Regions from separate parts of the Pseudomonas sp. Marseille-Q8238 genome, predicted to be linked through region 1. Evidence: riboswitches for the same ligand, from Rfam matches in the RefSeq annotation. Region 1 holds a riboswitch; the other holds the start of a gene.
What was found. Region 1 has a riboswitch for manganese ahead of mntP (manganese efflux pump MntP). Riboswitches for the same ligand answer to the same signal wherever they lie in the genome.

Region 1 (3,325 bases):
TTGCTTGAGGTCGCGATGATCGATTGCGGGGCTTTCAGGAATGAAAGAATAGTGTGCTGGCGGCCCTGCGGATCGATCAGCAATAGCCGGGCGCGATGGGTCGAGTCCTCGCTGATCCACAGCCCACGCTGGTCACACATCAGGAAAGTGGGCTGATTCAGATTGGCGATCACTATCGGATCGCGCCGATCTTCGGTCAGTTGGCGCACCACCCCAGCCTCCTTTTCCGAATAGAGCAAACGCCCATCCGTGCAGCGCGTGATGGACTCCGTCTCTATGAGGCCATCGCGAACCACCGTCAGCGCCTTATCGCTCCAGTTGTAGCGCAGCAGCCGACCATCCTCCTTGCGGTCTTCAATGGCATAGAGATCCTCTCCGTCATTCCAGAGCCCTTGTACGGAAGTGCCGCGGAACAGATCCGTGATTTCTCCATCCTTGAGAAAGCTGACCGCCGCCTCGCCCTCCTCCTGGCTGAACACCCAGCCACCATGGGCGGAGATCATTCCATCCGGCTTGGACAATCCGCCCACCGCCTCCTCGCGTGTTCCGTCCGGCTTGATGCGCACGATACTTCCACGCCCACCCCGTAACTCCTGGCTGACCATGAGCGTGCCGTCTTGCTGGGCACTCAATGAAGCCGCCTTCGGAACATTGTGGTAAGCAACGCGATAGCTCCAGCCATCAGCCGCCTGAACCGGATAGAAGCTCTGCCAGGCAAAGAACCCCAGCGCCGCCATCAGCAGCAGGCCAAATGTGCCCAGCGCCAGCTTGACGGTTTGGATCAAAGAACTGCTCTTGATCATCTTGATTGCCTTTTTCATCGATCACATTGCCGACAGGTGCTCGTAAAGAATGGCCGCGCCAACCACCATCAAAACCACACCCCCGACCATTTCCGCACGCTTGCCCACCACGGCCCCCAGCACACGCCCCAGCATCACCCCGATAGTCACCATCACCGTGGTAGCCAAGCCAATGGCTGCAGCCGCAACCAGGATATTCACATCCACGAAAGCCAGGCCCACTCCGACTGCCAGCGCATCGATGCTGGTGGCAAACGCAGTAACCGCCAGAATGAAGAACGAATGCTGATTGGGTTTTTCTACCTCTGCATCATCGTGCTTCATGCCGTTGTAGATCATGTGCAACCCGAGCCCCAGCAGCAGGACGAAAGCGATCCAGTGGTCCCAGCTTTCGACAAACCGGGCCGCCACCTGCCCAATGCCCCACCCGATAATGGGAGTGATCGTTTCGATCACACCAAAAATGAGGCCCGTGCGTAGCGCCTCGGCAAAACGGGGCTTATGGAGACTGGCACCCTTACCAAGCGCCGCCGCAAAAGCATCCGTCGACATGGCGAAGGCAAGGAAAATCAGGGAAATAGGATTCACGGGTTACGTCCAGTCGGGCAATGAGTCAACGACACAACCACACGCCCGACTTGAGGCATGGATGTATCGTTGGTCTCGCCAACCCGAAGGTGTTCGCACCACGGCTTGTCGCCGAGAATGTTGACGCGAACGCTCTACGACCAAGGGTCAAGAGCAGGCTACTCCCCAACAGGGACGGCCACTATATCGCCAGGCATGTGAAAAAAGCATTAAGACGACAAAGCGTGTGAAGCCTTTTAGCCCCACCTAAACCTGACTGTCCTGAGCAGAACCCACTACCGCGCACGGAGCACCAAGGGGAGCAATAGCATTTCTGTTCACGTAATTTTCACGCCAGGGGGAGCAGTCTGACCCCATCGAATGCTCCTTCGATGCTCTCCATTCGCCCCGCCTAGTGCGGGGCTTTTTATTTATGCTCTGGCAGACATAAGTGCTTAGCGTTTAGGCCCGCCCTCGACAGGCTCGCCCCAGGGCTGGCGCGTGTAGAAACCTCAACTAACGGTACCTATACGATGAAGTACTCGCTGCATTCGCCAGGCATACCAAAAAATGCCTACGCCCCTCTGGCCTGCTGTGCCGGCTAAGTGGAGAGAGGTTCGCAGGCGCTACAGATAAGTAGCATGCATGGATAGCCTGTCCAAAAGCTGGGGGCTTCTTATAGCCTCCGCTATCTCAATCCCCACTCAGAAGCCTGAAAATTAAAAAGCCCCAGTAGATATCTCTGGTAATGCCAAGGCGTTCAATTCTTGCACTGCGTTGTAGGTGGCTCCCTCAGCGCTAACCTTTTGGGCAGGACATATTTTGTCCCTGGAATAGAAACCAGCTCAAACACTGCGAACGCACATCTAATCGCTTCTTGGCCATCCGCATCCGGGGTTACAAGCACGCCCGCAAGGACCTCGTAGTCTTTTCCTGCCTCGAAATTAACTAGCCGAGCACCCGCTGGGCAGCTTGTATAAGTGCTCCCATAACTTCCAATCACCGCGCCTGCAGTTGAGACTTGAAACGGCCAATCGGTCCTGACTCGGTACTCACCAACCACTTCGGTATAAAGCCCTTCAGCCATTCTTATGGCTGCAACGTACTGTGTAAGCCTAGGAGCTATTCGTTTAGGCATGCCAAGGTCCGCAGAAACCAGCGGGTACTGAGGGTAGTTAATGCTTGGCCTCCCATCACGCGTGTAGCGCCCGGCAATAGCCATTGCATGACGCTTAGCAGGAGCGCAATTGGTAGCAAGGGCATCGCCATAAACACTAGAGTTCGTGATTACACGAACTCGCGCAGTATTTTCTGATTCGGCTGGCTCTTCGTATGGAGCGGTAGTAACTCCAGAGCAACCGGCAAGCGATGCAGCAGAGAGCAATACGGCGAAGAGTGCTCGCATAATCATGTCCATATGAATTCGAAGAATTGCGGAAAACTTGCAGGATTACGGAAACTGGAATGGAGTATCCACGTCCAGATTTCCGCATGAATACTGGTGCCCGGAGCCGGACTCGAACCGGCATGCCATTGCTGGCGAGAGATTTTAAGTCTCCTGCGTCTACCGATTTCGCCATCCGGGCAGAATGCGGGCCGCGAATTATGCAGAAGCAACCCGCTGCTGTACAGCACACCGACCGAACCCATGCCCCGCCTGTGAATGCTCATGCCGCCCAGCAGTGACGCAGGCAATTCCACCCGCCGTACGCTACGCTGCACGCCCTGTAGTTACCCACCCGAGAACCTCATGAGAGACGACTTCTCCAACCTGCGTGCCGAACGTGATGAGCCGGTGTCTTACCGCGCCACGTCTGCCCCCTCAAACCCACGCCAAGGCAACCTTACGCTCCAGATCGCTATGGGCATCTGGCTGGGTGGTGTGGCACTGGGTATTACCGGCTGGGTGGTGAACATGCTCCTGGTCAAATTCGGCATGCAGATCGTATTACCCT
Region 2 (3,325 bases), 2.3 Mb from region 1:
GCAGACATCCCACGCTTGATCATCACCCCGCACAATGCCTGGGGTAGCCGCGAGGCGCGCCAGCGTATCGTCGGGCAACTGAAAGACAATGCCGAAGCCTTCTTCGCCGGTGCGCCGCAACGAGTGGTCAGCTAAGCTACGCGCCTTTTTCGACCGGCAACAGGAGCCCCCATGGACCCACGAAGCGAGGTGCTACTGCGCCAGGCAGAGCTGTTCGAGGGCAACGTGCTGCTTGCTGGTCTGCCTGCCGACGACCTGCTCAACCAATTACCCGGCGCCCGCGGCTGGAGTTGGCATGCAGGCGAGCAGGCAACCCTGGAGGCACGCTTCGCCGGACGCAGCACCTTCGGCACCACAGCGCCGGATGTCGCTTTCGACAGCGCTGTGCTGTTCCTACCCAAATCCCGTGAGCTGACCGACTACCTGTTGCAAGCCCTGGCTTCGCACCTGCACGGGCGCACCCTGTTTCTGGTCGGTGAAAAGCGCGGCGGCATCGAACGCGCCGCCAAGCAACTGGCTGCCTATGGCCGCACACGCAAACTGGACAGCGCGCGCCACTGCCAGCTGTGGCAGGTCGAGGTCAGCGAAGCTGTGACCAGGCCAGACCTACCGGCACTCGCCCAGCGCTACACACTGCCCCTGGCTGATGGTCCGCTGCAAGTCATCAGCCTGCCCGGTGTATTCAGCCACGGCCGCCTGGACCGCGGTAGCGCCTTGCTCATCGAACATCTGGATAACCTGCCCAGCGGCCATCTGCTCGACTTTGGCTGCGGTGCCGGCGTGCTCGGCGCACTGCTCAAACGGCGCCATGCGGATAGCCAGGTCACCCTCCTCGACGTGGATGCCTTCGCCGTCGCCAGCAGCCGGCTGACCCTGGCCGCCAATGGCCTGGAGGCCAATGTCATTGTGGGTGACGGCATTGACGCCGCCCCACAGGCACTCACCGCAATACTCAGCAACCCACCGTTCCATCAGGGCGTGCACACCAGCTACCAGGCCACCGAGCATCTGCTGCGCCAGGCTGCCCGGCACTTGCAGCCGGGTGGCGAGCTACGCCTGGTCGCCAACAGCTTTCTCAAGTACCCACCGTTGATCGAAGAACACCTCGGCCCTTGCCAGGTGCTTGCCGATGCCGACGGCTTTCGTATCTATAGCGCCAAAAGACCGTAGAGCACACGGGCCTACTCGCCACAGACGCCAGGCATGACACTCCCTGCTACTGGCTCAGGAGGTATGGAGTTGCCAGGTAGCGCTGCAATCACAAAAGACCAGTTGCCCACTGCAGCCCAGTTAGGCAGAATGCGCCCTGTCCTAGGGGAGTAGTCTCCCGTGAGCGCCCGCTCACCCGGCATGCGTCAACATACTTGGTCCACAGACCATGGCGCATGCGACCTCCGGCCCGTAGAAGGCCAGGGTTTGACAAGACCTATGACACGCACATCTCACCCGGGGCGGGGAGGTAGTACGTGTCATAGCTAACCGTCGAACCCGCCCCCGTAGGAACACCTGATGCTGGAATCCCTCTTCGTACCCACCGGAATCGTCGCCCTCGCCGAAATTGGCGACAAGACGCAGCTGCTCGCCCTGCTGTTGGCTGCCCGTTTCCGTCGGCCTTGGCCCATCATCTGGGGCATGGTCGTTGCGACCCTCGCCAATCACCTTGCTGCAGGCGCCGTGGGCAATTGGGTTGCCAGCCTATTCTCGACCACCACCCTGAGCTGGATTCTTGCGGCCAGCTTCGCAGCCGTTGCGCTATGGACCCTGGTTCCCGACAAGCTCGAGGACGAGGACAGTTCAGCCCTTAAACGCTTCGGGCCCTTCGTCACCACCTTGATCGCATTCTTCCTCGCCGAAATGGGCGACAAGACACAGATCGCCACCGTCATGCTGGCCGCTCAATATCCGCACTTCCTGCTCGTGGTCGCAGGCACCACGCTAGGCATGCTGATTGCCAACGTGCCTGTGGTGTTGGCCGGCAACTTCGCTGCCGATCGTCTGCCATTGACGCTCATTCGTCGCCTGGCTGCTCTCGCTTTTGCCGCCCTGGCCATCTACGCGGCCTGTCAGGCACTGGGCTTGACCGGCGGCAGCTGATTACCGCCGAAAGTTACGGCGTTTTGAGGGGCATTCGAAGCCTTCGATCCGACTGGTAACCTGTGCAAAAACTTGCACAACCCAGTCGGATGGAGAAACGGCGCATGTCACTGGACGAGATGAAAAAACGGGTTCGCCAACACATAGATCTGACGTGGAACAAAGGTCGCATGTCCCTGGCCGAGCAACTGCACACCAGTGACTTCCTCTACAAGAGCGCCTTCATCGGCCATCCTCTGGGCAGCGCAGGTTTCAGTAATCTGGTGCAGGAAATCCGCACGGCCATGCCAGATCTGGAAGTGGTGCTTGAGGAATGTATCGCCGAAGGGTTCAAAGTGGTGACCTGGAGCACCTTGATCGGCACGATCCAGAAACCCGCCCTTGGCTATCCGCCTAGCGACAAGATCCTGAGCATCTCCGCCATGGCCTTCTGGACCCTTACTCCGGCGGGTGAAATCCAGGAAATCTGCACGATGTTCGATATGGAAAGTTTCCGTGCCCAACTGGGCCTGGAAACCCGACCATTCGCGGAAAAAGCCCTCCCCTGACAGCTATGCTCCCCTCACATTTACCCGGACGACTCGATCTGCCACCTAAAGGTCCATGCCTGCCGACATCGGACCTCAATCATTGACGTTCACCGTGTATCAAGGCACGCATCGCAAGGTGCAGAATTACACCGTTCTCCTCTCATGCTTTACCACCGATCTGCCGATAAGCCAGGGACAGGCGCAACCTTCGTTGATGTGGAGTCCCTATGCGATTCAAATCCATCCAGTTTTCCGTCGCGGCGTTGGCCGGCGCCAGCGTATTGGCCGTGGTTGCGGCACTGGTGCTGTACTCGATGTACTCCGGATCTCGCACCCAGGCGATGGTCGAAGACAACACGCGCAACCTGCTCGAACAGATGATCAAGGATCGCCTGATCACCTTGGGCCAAGCCCAGGTCAGCCAGATCCAGCGTGAACTCGAATACCCACTGGCAATCGCCGGCAACCTGGCCCAGGTCAATGCCCTGATGGGCGAAACCGACAGCCAGGGCAATGCCCTGATTGGCACCAACCGAGAAGAACTGTCCAACATGTTGCGCAATGCTGTGGTGAAGAACCCCAAGTTGCTCGACGCCTATATCGGCTGGGAACCCAACGCATTCGATCAGGACGACGACCTCTACGCCGGCCAGACCGAAAACGCTTATGACGAATCCGGCCGCTTCATGCCCTGGTGGTAT

Region 2: it holds a riboswitch for manganese, as region 1 does, so the genes downstream of both, ACWPW0_RS16330 (TMEM165/GDT1 family protein) here and mntP (manganese efflux pump MntP) in region 1, are expected to answer to the same signal.

The regions. Positions count from the first base shown of each region.
Region 1 is NZ_CBCOPI010000001.1:1,163,871-1,167,195, reverse strand. It holds gene ACWPW0_RS05205 (hypothetical protein) at 1-803, opposite strand, end outside; gene mntP (manganese efflux pump MntP) at 825-1,391, opposite strand; yybP-ykoY riboswitch at 1,397-1,565, opposite strand; tRNA gene ACWPW0_RS05195 (tRNA-Leu) at 2,870-2,956, opposite strand; gene ACWPW0_RS05190 (hypothetical protein) at 3,121-3,325, shown strand, end outside.
Region 2 is NZ_CBCOPI010000001.1:3,501,855-3,505,179, forward strand. It holds gene ACWPW0_RS16320 (2-hydroxyacid dehydrogenase) at 1-135, shown strand, start outside; gene ACWPW0_RS16325 (methyltransferase) at 172-1,170, shown strand; yybP-ykoY riboswitch at 1,303-1,461, shown strand; gene ACWPW0_RS16330 (TMEM165/GDT1 family protein) at 1,513-2,094, shown strand; gene ACWPW0_RS16335 (ketosteroid isomerase-related protein) at 2,199-2,642, shown strand.